DNA from 3 places in the Exiguobacterium sp. SH0S1 genome. Region 3 is predicted to be linked to each of the others. Evidence: predicted binding sites of a transcription regulator. Region 3 holds the regulator's gene; each other region holds the start of a gene.
What was found. Region 3 encodes Rex, which represses fermentation and respiration genes when NADH is low (regulators of the CRP and FNR family bind a similar motif). Its sites were predicted from a motif close to TTGTGAAATATTTCACAA; they were not measured.
Positions count from the first base shown of each region.

Region 1: a site for Rex is predicted at 1,613-1,630, ahead of EVJ20_RS11050 (cytochrome c oxidase subunit 2A). Genes of this name have one in related genera too.
Region 2: a site for Rex is predicted at 2,385-2,402, ahead of ric (iron-sulfur cluster repair di-iron protein). Genes of this name have one in related genera too.

Region 1 covers NZ_SJVC01000004.1:81,398-85,585, reverse strand. Annotated here, with positions in the region: gene EVJ20_RS11060 (aldehyde dehydrogenase) at 1-611, shown strand, start outside; gene EVJ20_RS11055 (Crp/Fnr family transcriptional regulator) at 797-1,507, shown strand; gene EVJ20_RS11050 (cytochrome c oxidase subunit 2A) at 1,692-1,811, shown strand; gene EVJ20_RS11045 (cytochrome c oxidase subunit II) at 1,833-2,303, shown strand; gene EVJ20_RS11040 (b(o/a)3-type cytochrome-c oxidase subunit 1) at 2,304-3,989, shown strand; gene EVJ20_RS11035 (kinase) at 4,038-4,188, shown strand, end outside.
Region 2 covers NZ_SJVC01000003.1:158,124-162,311, forward strand. Annotated here, with positions in the region: gene EVJ20_RS09875 (malate synthase G) at 1-674, shown strand, start outside; gene EVJ20_RS09880 (hypothetical protein) at 671-967, shown strand; gene aceA (isocitrate lyase) at 1,034-2,314, shown strand; gene ric (iron-sulfur cluster repair di-iron protein) at 2,463-3,170, shown strand; gene modA (molybdate ABC transporter substrate-binding protein) at 3,281-4,018, shown strand; gene modB (molybdate ABC transporter permease subunit) at 4,015-4,188, shown strand, end outside.
Region 3 covers NZ_SJVC01000006.1:125,866-130,053, reverse strand. Annotated here, with positions in the region: gene EVJ20_RS13225 (hypothetical protein) at 1-319, opposite strand, end outside; gene EVJ20_RS13220 (ABC-F family ATP-binding cassette domain-containing protein) at 316-2,217, opposite strand; gene EVJ20_RS13215 (redox-sensing transcriptional repressor Rex) at 2,367-3,023, shown strand; gene EVJ20_RS13210 (twin-arginine translocase TatA/TatE family subunit) at 3,023-3,241, shown strand; gene tatC (twin-arginine translocase subunit TatC) at 3,245-4,033, shown strand.

The DNA.
Region 1 (4,188 bases), on a different contig from region 3:
ACGAGTCGAAACGTGATGCGTTTCTTGAAGCGATTAAGCGGGAAGCGTTCCTGATGTTTGGGAACGGAATCGGGACAGAACGGTTCACCCGGATCGTCAGCGAGTCTCATTTTGATCGGTTGACGGGTTATTTGAGTCAAGGGGACGTCTTCTTCGGGGGAGCGACGGAGCGGGAAAGTTTGAAAATCGCCCCGACCGTCATGACGGATATTCATGACGGGGCTGCTGTCATGAAAGACGAGATTTTCGGACCGATTTTGCCGGTGCTGACGTATCGTCAACTCGATGAGGCGATCGAGTTTGTGTCCGACCGTCCGCATCCGCTCGCGCTCTATCTGTTCACGGAAACGAAAGCTGTCGAACAGACGGTGCTCAAGCATCTGACATTCGGCGGCGGTTGTGTCAACGATGTCCTCATGCATTTGACGAACCCGAACTTGCCATTTGGCGGTGTCGGGGAGAGTGGGATGGGGGCTTATCACGGACGCTATAGCTTCGAGGCGTTCAGCCATGCCAAATCAATATTACGCAACACGACAAAATTTGATGTGCCGATTCGTTATCCAAACTTTAAAGGTGCGGAGAAGCTGATCCGTCTCGTCTATCGCTGAGACTGATCTGAGACTGTAGACTTTCTACAGTCTTTTTTTTATGAGAACGAATTGAAAAATAGAAGATTGTTTGAAATGTCACATACTTTTGTGATCAGGGTGCTCACGCTACTGTATAATAAAGCCATAAATGAAACGTACGAGACATTCCAGGCACGAATGAATTGTGGAGGGAGCAGACGAATATGTCTACGAAATGTGGGACGACCGAACCGAACAGCTTTATCTTTTCAGCGGAGACGAAACAGTTATTGCTCGAAATGATGACACCTCAAGACTACCCGAAGGCTAGCATCGTCTGTTGGGAAGGTGAGAAGTGTGATAAATTCTTTTATTTGAAGAGCGGATCTGTCAAATTCACGAAGATCACGAAAAAAGGGAATCCAATCGTCATGTTCTTATATGGCGCCGACGATTTTTTTGGTGAGTTTGATATCGTCGACACGTTCCCGAGTTCTTACAGCATCGAGACGACGGAAGAAAGTGTCATTGGCGTTATTTCAAAGAAAGACATCGAGACTATCATGCAGCAAGACGCCAAATTTGCCGGTGACGTGCTGCGCTGGACGTCGATGATGCGTAAACATTCAGAGATGAAACTGCGTGATTTGCTATTGTACGGAAAGCCGGGAGCGCTCGCTTCGACGTTGCTTCGGATGGCGGCCATGCACGGTGTGGAGGAAGATGACGCGGTCGTCATCTCACGACATCCTTCCGATGGGGAGCTCGGTCAACTGATCGGGGCACCGCGTGAGACCGTCAACCGGATGATGAACCAGTGGCGAAAAGAAGGCGTCCTGACAACGACGGGAAACTCGATCGTCTTGCATGATATCGATTTCTTAAAAGAGCTGTGCCATTGCGAAGGCTGTCCGGCCGGGATTTGCCGATTATAACGAGGAACCGTCTCTTAGAGAGGCGGTTTTTTTGTCGTCTTGATTTGGCTAATTGTGAATTTTATGTGTGGAAACTACGCAAAATTGATGTGATTGTCACTTTTGAAGTGATAAAAGTCACATATTAAGTCGGGGTGAATTTCATACAATGAAAGAGGAAATTATAGCGAAAGGGGTCCTTCACGTGGATAAGAACGGTGGACAAGAACCGAATCTGAAAGGCACGTTTACATCGGTCATGATCGTCGCGGGTGTCATCATCGCCATGTGGTCGTCGGTCTTTTATTTATTTGTTACACGATAACGTCAAAAGGAGAAAACAAACATGCATATTCATAAGCTTGAAAAATATTGGTTGATCTTTGGCATCGTTCTATTAGGCGTATTTTTGACAGTGCTCGGCATTTCGGCGTTTGCGGCCGGAAACCAGCCCGCATCGGACGCTGATTTGATCGACCCGGCGAAAGTGCATCAGACGGCGCCGTTCGATAAACCTGGACTTAATAAAATTGGTGATAACGAGTATGAACTCGTCATGGTCGCGCAGGCGTTCACGTTCACACCGGGTAACGTTGAAATCCCGAAAGGTGCGAAAGTGACGTTTCTCGTCACGTCACCGGACGTCGTCCACGGTTTCCAGTTGACGGGGACACCGGTCAACATGATGGTCGTGCCGGGACATATCAACTCGCTCACGTATACGTTTGAAGAAACAGGCGAATTTTTAATTCTCTGTAACGAATATTGCGGGACGGGCCATCACATGATGGCGACAAAAATTAAGGTGGTGGACTAAATGAACGACGTAGCCTCAAAACTGAAACAGTGGGAAATGGAGCGCGGTGTGCCGGTGCCGAGCATCGGTGTGAAAGAAGCGCGCCTCGCCTATGCCCACGTTGTCGTCTCGGTACTCGCCGTGTTGATTGGAGCGATCGCGGGACTCATGCAGACGCTCATCCGTACAGGAATCATTCCGGAAGTATTCGGTTACTATCAATTGTTGACGGCCCACGGTATCATGCTCGGTCTCGTCTTTACGACGATGTTTATCATCGGCTTACTTTACGCGCTGCTCGCCAAGTCGTTCGGACGGTTTGAATCGTTCCCGACACGTGTCGCTTGGCTCGGTTTTTGGATGATCATCGCCGGGGCGGTACTCGTGACGATCATGGTGCTCGCCAATAAAGCGACTGTACTTTACACGTTCTACGCTCCGCTCATGGCCGACCCGATCTTCTATGTCGGTCTCGTTCTCTTCGTCGTCGGTACATGGTTCTCGGCGTTCGCGATGTTCCGCATGTATGCGGACTATAAACGGGAACACCCTGGCGTCCATCCGCCACTCCCAGCGTACATGAGTATCATGACGATGTTGCTCTGGGTCATCGCGACACTCGGTGTTGCCGGGACGATTTTGTTCCAACTGCTCCCGCTCTCGCTCGGATGGAAAGACACGGTCGGGATTGAACTGAGCCGGACGTTGTTCTGGTACTTCGGTCACCCGCTCGTTTACTTCTGGCTCATGCCGGCCTATATCGTCTGGTATACGGTCGTGCCGAAAGTCATCGGTGGGAAGATCTTCTCGGACGCGCTCGCGCGGATGGCGTTCTTGTTATTCCTCTTGTTCTCGTTCCCGGTCGGTTTCCACCACCAGTTGACAGAGCCGGGGATTGATCCGTTTTGGAAGTTCGTCCAAGTCATCTTGACGTTCCTCGTCGTCATTCCGTCGTTCATGACGGCGTTCTCGCTGTTCGCGACGTTCGAGCTGCGGGGACGCGCTCTCGGAGCACGCGGTCTGTTCGGTTGGGTCAAAAAGATGCCGTACGGCGATGTGCGTTTCCTCGCCCCGTTCGTCGGGATGTTGTTCTTCATTCCGGCTGGTGCCGGCGGTATCATCAACGCGTCGCACCAATTGAACGCGATGGTCCACAACACGCTTTGGGTCACCGGTCACTTCCATATCACGGTCGGAACGGCCGTCGCCTTGACGTTCTTTGGAACTGCCTATTGGCTCGTACCGGTACTACGCGGACGTACACTCACGAAATCAATGAACCGTCTCGGTTTGATTCAGACGGGGACGTGGGCGTTCGGGATGTCGATCATGTCGTATGCGATGCACATCTCAGGCCTTCAAGGTAACCCGCGTCGGACCGGTCCGGCGACGTATTTCTCAGACGCGTTGACGCGTGAATGGATCCCGTACCATATGGCGATGGCAATCGGCGGGACGATCCTTCTCGTCTCGGTGCTCATCTTCGTCTATTCGATGTTCAACCTGTCATTCCTCGCACCAAAAGGTGAGGAAGAGTTCCCACTCGCGGAAACGGAAGAGGCGGCAATGGAGACGCCACGGTTCTTTGAGAACTGGAAGCTCTGGATCACGGTCACGTTCGTCTTGATCGCATTCGCCTACACGGTTCCGATTTGGCACTTGATTGAAAGCGCGCCTCCGGGAGCGAAAGGTTGGGTGCTCTGGTAAACTGAAGTCAGCCTCTAGGGCTGACTTTTTTGATTTGGGGGAGAACGTATGGAGACGTTACAGGAAGTGATTCGTGAAGCATACGCTAACCGTGTCCACGACCGGCCGTTCATCGTCGCGATCGACGGCTTGAGCGGGGCCGGGAAGACGACGCTCGTCGAACAATTGAGTGGTATCGCGCCGAACGAACTGCTTCTAC
Region 2 (4,188 bases), on a different contig from region 3:
GGGCGATGCCTGATAAGATGCGCGACATGATGCGGGAGAAAGTCGCCCATGCTGAGTCCGGCGCGACGACCGCCTGGGTCCCGTCGCCGACGGCCGCGACGCTCCACGCGCTCCATTACCATCAAGTGGATGCGTTCCGTGTCCAACGGGAGTTGGTGCAACGATCGTTCGATATCGACAGCGAACGGAAACGCCTGCTCGAGATTCCGCTCGCGACACGCGTCTATACAGACGATGAAGTGAGGGAGGAACTCGAGAACAACCTGCAAGGGCTGCTCGGTTATGTCGTCCGCTGGGTCGAGCAAGGTGTCGGCTGCTCGAAAGTGCCGGACATCCACCATATCGGGTTGATGGAGGACCGGGCGACGCTCCGCATCTCGAGCCAACACGTGGCCAACTGGCTCTATCACGGTGTCTGTACGAGTGAGCAAGTCGAAGCGACGATGTACCGGATGGCTGAAGTCGTCGACAAGCAGAACGCGGCCGACCCGAACTACCGGCCAATGACGCCGGACGTGACCGACTCGATCGCGTATCAAGCAGCAAAAGACTTAGTGTTCCAAGGAACGGATTCGCCAAGCGGGTACACGGAACCGATCTTGCATCGCCGCCGCCGTCAGTTTTTGACACAGTCGACACTTGAATTGAACTTAAAAGGAGGAGCATCATCATGACAACGAAAAAAATCGAAAGCGAACAGTTAATCGAACGTTGGGTCGTCCGCCGCATCGTCTCTGGAGAGTCGACAGCGACGCTCGCCAATACCGCATTCGTATATGGCAACGACTTGATGCGCCTCGTGCTCGATCGGACGGACGGTTCGCTCCAAATCATGAAAGAACCGGTCGAGGAAGTCGTCGTATTCCGCAAACCAGAAGAGCGGGACGAGGAAAACGTCTGCCGCAGTTGTGGGATGGAACATTCGACGTTCAAGTCGGCACTCGAATGCTGCGCCTACTTGGATTAAGTTTGCAACATCTGTTATATAACAATTCAATTAAAACAAAACTAATATAATACAGGAGGAATAACAATGAATGAACAACGCATGCAACTCGAGAAGGTTTTTCAGTCGGAACGGTTTGACGGGGTCGAGCGTCCGTACGGAGTCGACGACGTCATGAAGCTTCGTGGATCGGTCTTGATCGAACATACGCTCGCGACGAAAGGGTCGGAACGTCTGTGGGACCTGCTCCACAAACGGGATTACGTCCACGCGCTCGGGGCGCTCACCGGAAATCAGGCGATCCAACAAGTGAAGGCGGGGCTTGAGGCCATCTACTTAAGCGGCTGGCAAGTCGCCGCTGATGCGAACTTATCAGGGCATATGTATCCGGACCAAAGCCTGTACCCGGCCAACTCGGTACCGAGCGTCGTCAAGCGAATCAATCAGGCGCTGCAACGGGCCGATCAGATTCAAACGGCGGAAGGGAAAGGGGATACGCACTGGTTCGCGCCGATCGTCGCCGATATGGAAGCTGGGTTCGGCGGTGTGCTCAACGTCTTCGAGCTGACGAAAGCGATGATCGAGTCTGGTGCGGCCGGTGTCCACTTAGAAGACCAGCTGTCTTCGGAGAAAAAGTGTGGTCACCTCGGCGGTAAAGTATTGCTCCCGACGCAAACGGCTGTGAAAAACTTGATCGCGGCGCGCCTAGCAGCAGACGTCATGGGCGTATCGACGATTATCGTCGCCCGGACGGACGCGCATGCGGCCAACTTGATCACAAGTGACATCGACCCGATTGACCATCCGTTCATCGTCGGCGACCGGACGCCGGAAGGCTTCTACCGGACCGAGGCCGGCATCGAGCAGGCGATCGCCCGCGGTCTCGCCTATGCTCCTTACGCCGATCTCGTCTGGTGCGAGACATCGGAACCGGACTTGCAAGAAGCACGCCAGTTCGCGGACGCAATCCATGCGAAGTATCCTGGAAAAATGCTCGCCTACAACTGTTCGCCTTCGTTCAACTGGAAGAAGAAGCTGTCTGACGACGAGATCGCGACGTTCCAACAAGAGATTGGGGCGATGGGCTACAAGTTCCAATTCGTCACACTCGCCGGGTTCCATTCGCTCAACTTCGGCATGTTCGAGCTCGCCCGCGGCTATAAAGATCGTGGGATGGCAGCATATTCTGAGTTACAACAAGCCGAATTTGCGGCCGAACAACACGGCTACACGGCGACGCGCCATCAGCGTGAAGTCGGCACCGGCTACTTCGATGAAGTCTCACTCGTCATCTCGAGCGGACAGTCGTCGACGACCGCGCTCGCTGGATCGACCGAGGCGGAACAGTTTGAAACGCCATCACATTGACGAACGCCCCTTGAAAAAGGGGCTTTTTTTGTGTGTCTAAATATGGAACGAGGCGATTTTAGTTGCTTAAATGTGACGTATTTCACATTTTTAAAGTTGAACGCTTGCTACGCTGAACATGTCAAAACGAACATGGAGGTTATGACAGATGACACAAACATTCACGAGCGACACGCACGTATCTGAAATCGTCAAGCAATGCCCGCAAGCAGCAGACATTTTTAAACGGAATCGAATCGATTTTTGTTGCGGAGGCAATCGACCGCTCGCTGAAGCGACAGACAAGTCGAAACGATCGACGGAAGATATTTTAGAAGAAGTCAACGCGCTCTATCGACGCAAACAGGAGATGAACGAAACGAGCATCGATTGGGATGCAGCTTCGTCTTCGGAATTGATTGAGCATATTATTTATAAGCATCACCAATTTTTGACGGATGAATTGCCACAGCTCACACCATATGTGACGAAAGTATTCCGCGTGCATGGACAAAACCATCCACACCTTGGACGCATCCATCAGTTGTTCAATCAATTGAAAGTGGAGCTTGAACAGCATATCGTCAAAGAAGAGATGGAAGACTTCCCGATGTTGCTTCGACATGAGTCGGCACCGACGGCTGAGACGGAACGTAAGATTATGACCATTTTAGAAGCGCTCGAGTCGGAACATGCAGCGGCCGGTGACATTTTGAAAGAACTTCGTCACATTACGAACGACTATACGCCGCCTGAAGGTGCGTGTGGGACGTATCGACTCGTCTACCAACGTCTAGAGGCACTAGAATCAGATACGTTCGAACACATTCACCTTGAGAACAATGTTTTGTTCCCGCGTGCACGTACGCTTGTCTGACAGATACAATTTACACCTCCATCACGTGGAGGTGTATTTTTGTGACATTTGATACAGAAGGAACGCGAGTCAATCGCTACGATAAAGGAGAAGCAAAGGAGTGATCAATCATGAAGCGGGTGAGTGGAGTCATCGTCGGGGTAGCGGTCGTCCTGTTATTGAGTCAAATCTGGTCAAGTCCTTCTGGCGCCCATGACGAGACCGTGACGATTTTAGCGGCGGCGAGTTTAGGACCAGTCCTAGAGCATGTGGAACGACAACTTGAAGCCGAACTCGGCGACGTCGACATCCGCGTCGTCACGAACGGGAGTGGCGCCTTACGATCCCAAATCAATCACGGGTCTCCGGCTGACATCTTTTTAGCCGCTAGTGAGGAGGATGTCGACAAGTTGCAGGTGCCCGTGTTAGACCGGGATGCGTTCTTGAAAAACGAGTTGTGGTTTGTGACCCCAAAGGGAAAAAGTTGCACGAGTGAGTGGCAGGAATTGGAGTTGTGCGCCCGAATCGTCATTGGAGACCCGGTGAACGTTCCGGCAGGCCGTTATGCGAAAACGGCGTTGGATGAAGCGGAAGTATGGGGACAGGTGAAATCTCGGATTATCTTTGCCCAAAACGTGAGACAAGTGCTTACGCTCGTCGAGCAAGGGGATGCGAATGGGGGATTCGTGTATAAAACAGAGCTGACAGAAGGTGTCGCAGCGCTTCAAGCCGTCTCGCTTGAAGCGACCGGCATCATCTCCTATCCGGCTGTCCGTTTGACGCATGGTCCATATGTGCGTGACGTATATGAGCGTTTATTCGATGACGATATTCAAGCGATTTTTTTAGCAAAGGGGTTTTCTAAATGACGCAGTCCCCACTGCAACTTACTTTCGAAGTCGGGTTTATCGCGACGATGCTTGCCTTCGTCCTCGCGTTCTGGGCCGCCTATCTCATGCATCATCGCCAGTTTAAAGGGAAATGGTTGCTCGAGACGCTATTTTTATTGCCGCTCATCTTGCCGCCGACCGTGATTGGT
Region 3 (4,188 bases):
GCGTCTCTCGATAAAAGTGGCCCCAGACCGAGCCAGGCGCATAAAAGCTATGCACCGTGACATCGATCGGCCAAATGACAAGCCGGATGAACAACGTGCTCATAAGCAAGCCGCTGAAGAGGCTGATGATGATACCGGACCATGTTTGGATGATAAACCCGACGACAATCGGCAGGAAGTAAAATAAAATGATCGGGACGTTCGTCGCCTCGCCGCGGATGAGTTCCGAGATATACTCGGTCCCACTCGGCACGATGTAGACGAACCCGGTCAGGAACGCATGCATCCAATCGATCCGCATGGCACGGGAACGCATCATGAATGGAGTTCCTCCCATTCTGTGAACAGTTCCGTGATCGACTCTTTCGTCGCGTCGGACTCGGTCGACAGCTCTTGGGCGCGGGCGAAGTCGTTGAACACGTCCGGTTCGCATAACAGCTGCTCGATTTCTTCAAGCCGAGCTTCGTGGCGCTCGATTGTCAGCTCGATCTCTTCGACCCGCTGTTTCAACCGGCGTTCTTCGCGCTGCTGTTCCTTGTCGGCGCGCTGCTTCTTGACGACGACTTGTTTCGTCTCCTCGCGGGCGAGCCGGGCAAGGTCCTCGAGCTCTTCTTTCTTCTCGACGTAATACGAGTAGTCGCCGAGGTACTCATCGATGCCGTTCGGCGTGATCTCTAAGACACGCGTCGCGAGCCGGTCGATGAAGTAACGGTCGTGGGAGACGAACAAGATCGTCCCGGGATAGTCGACGAGCGCGTTCTCGAGGATCATCTTCGAGTCGAGGTCCAAGTGGTTCGTCGGCTCATCCAAGACGAGCAAGTTCGGTTGCTCGAGCTTGAGCTTGGCGAGCGTCAGCCGGGCCCGTTCGCCGCCGGATAGTTCTTGGACGCGTTTCATGACGTCGTCCCCGCTGAACAAGAACTGGCCGAGCAGACTGCGGACTTCTTGCTCGCGCATGAGCGGCCAGTCGTTCCAAATCTCATCGATGACGCGGTTCGCGTCCGACAAGTTCTGTTGTTCCTGGTCGTAGTAGCCGATTTCGACGCCGGTACCGTAGCGGATGTCACCGGTGAGCGGTGGTTGTTGTTTCGTCAACACTTTGAGGAGCGTCGATTTGCCGACTCCGTTCGGGCCGACGAGGGCGACCGACTCGCCGCGTTGCAGTTGGAAACGCAAGTGTTGTGCGATCGGTTTTTCGTAGCCGATGGCGAGGTCGCTGCCGCTCAACACATCGTTCCCGCTTTGGCGTTTGATCGAGAACGACAACACCGCGCTTCGTTCGTCACCGTCCGGCACGTCCATGCGGTCGATCTTCTCGAGCCGCTTGCGGACGCTTTGGGCGCGTTTCGTCGTCGTCGCCCGGGCGATGTTCCGTTGGATGAAGTCTTGCATCTTGGCGATCTCTTCTTGTTGCGACTCGAACTGTTTCTTCTCTTGCTCGTAAAGCGCGGCCTTCTGCTCGAGGAATTTCGTATAGTTCCCGACGAAGCGGCGGCTGCGGTTGCGTGACAGCTCGTAGACGACCGAGACGACGCGGTCGAGGAAGTAACGGTCATGGGAGACGATGAGGACGGCACCTTTATAGCCGCTCAAATATTTCTCGAGCCAGCTGAGCGTCTCGATGTCCAAATGGTTCGTCGGCTCATCCAAGATGAGCAGGTCCGGGCTTTGCAGGAGCATCTTCGCTAAGGCAAGACGTGTCCGCTGTCCGCCTGAGAGCGTATCGATCCGACGTTCGAAGTCGTCCGGGTAAAACCGCATCCCGTGCAAGATCGAGCGGATTGTCGCTTCATACTGATAGCCGCCGCGGTCTTTGAACGTGTGTTGCTCCTCGTCATACGCCGCAAGCAGACGCTCGTAGGCGGCCGGGTCGTTCAAGATCCGCTCCGAGCCCATGTCTTGCTCCATCTGGCGGAGCGTCTTCTCTTGTTCGATCAAGTCGGTGAAGACGGTGAGCATCTCGTTCCACATCGTCTCGTTCGATTCTAATCCTGAGTCTTGGGCGAGATAGCCGATCGTCACGTCTTTTGGCTTCATGATGTCGCCCGAGTCATAGTTGTACTCGCCGGCGATGACTTTTAACAGCGTCGACTTGCCGGCGCCGTTGCGGCCGACGAGGGCGACGCGTTCGCCTTCTTGGATTTCTAGTTTGACATTCTCTAAAATCGGCTCGACGCCGAACGATTTGGATAAGTTGTTGACTTGCAGTAGGATCAAGTGAAAAAACCCCTTTCTCTCTGTTTAGTATACTTTATTTCTTCCCCTTTTCAGGTATATTCATTGAGTGCTTATGTGAATTCGTTTACAATCAAGGTGTATGAAATCAGATTCGTTTGAAACGCGTCGTAAAAAGGAGGCTCTTTCCGTTGAGTCAAAACGAACCAAAGATTCCGCAAGCGACAGCCAAACGGTTGCCACTATACTATCGGTTTATCCAAAGCCTACATTCGTCAGGGAAACAGCGTGTCTCTTCTGCTGAACTGAGCGAGGCGGTCAAGGTCGATTCGGCAACGATTCGCCGTGACTTCTCATACTTCGGTGCGCTCGGTAAAAAGGGATATGGCTATAACGTACAGTATCTGTTAGAATTTTTCCGTAAGACGCTGAATCAAGACGAGATCACGAACGTCGCCTTGGTCGGGGTCGGTCATCTCGGGACAGCGTTCGTCAACTATAACTTCCTTAAAAACAATAACACACATATCGTCGTCGGGTTCGACGCAGACGAGACAAAAGTCGGCACGACGATGTCAGGTGTCCCGATTCATCACGTCGATGAGATGGAACAGATTATGAAGCAAAACAAAATCGATGTCGCCATCCTCACGGTCCCGTCTGCCTACGCGCAACCGGTCGCCGATGATTTGGTCCGCTATGGCGTTCGAGGGATCTTGAACTTCACGCCGGCGCGATTGACTGTACCGGACACGGTCCGCGTCCATCATATCGACTTGTCGATCGAACTCCAGTCGCTCATTTACTTTATGCAACACTATCCATCCGCTGAGGGGGTCCATCAATAATGGAATTTCTACAATCATCACTCGTCGTCGGTATCCCAGGTGGCGTCAGTATTTTCGTCATCGCCATCATCGCGCTCATCCTCTTCGGGCCGAAGAAATTGCCAGAGTTCGGCCGGGCAGCGGGGCAGACGCTCCGTGAGTTCAAAAATGCCACGAACGGTATGATGAAAGAGCACGATGAGACCGACAAGAAAGAAATTGAGAAGAAAGAGCAGTAAGCCATGAGCCATCAACCTGATCAAGAACGGGCACTGTCCGATCACTTGACAGAGCTGCGGAGACGACTGATGCTGTCGGCATTTGTCGTCTTTGCCTTCTTTCTGATCGCTTTGCCGAGTGTCAAATACGTGCTCGCCTATCTGCAGGCGGACCTCGTCGAACGAGGGCTCGAGCTGAACGCCTTTGGGGTCGCGGACCCGCTCATGATTTACTTGAACTTGGCGCTCGTCATCGGGCTCGTCGCATCGGGTCCATTTCTACTGTATCAACTGTGGGCGTTCGTCGCACCTGGTCTGCATCCGAATGAACGAAAATGGACGCTCGCCTATATCCCGGTCATCTTTATCTTGTTCCTCATCGGTCTCGCATTCGCCTACTATTGGTTGTTCCCGCTCGTCCTCGATATCTCGACGGACCTCGGGCAAGACCTCGGTCTGACACAGATTATCGGGGCGACGAACTATTTCACGTTCCTGTTGCAACTGACGATCCCGTTCGGACTGTTGTTCCAGTTGCCGGTCGTGACGATGTTCTTGACGCGCATCGGTGTCGTGACGCCGTACTTCCTCTCAAAAATTCGGAAGTACGCTTACTTCGCCTTGTTCGTCATCGCGGCATTCATCACGCCGCCGGATTTGACGTCACACCTCATGGTGTCGCTGCCGCTCTTCTTCTTGTATGAGATCAGCTTATCGATCTCGCGCGTGACGTACCGCGGTGTGCTCCGACGTGAGAAAGAGGCGATGGTGAAAGAACAGATGGATTTGATGAAGCAAATGAATGAGAAATGAACACTACGTCATGAGACGTGGTGTTTTTTTATGCGAGTACATTAAACTGGAAGTGTCTTGAAAAGGGGCTTGGCCATCGTGTTGATCGGACTGTTTTTCCTTGTCGGTTGGCAAGTACCACGGTTGGCATAACGGTGCTTTTTGGTCGCAAAATG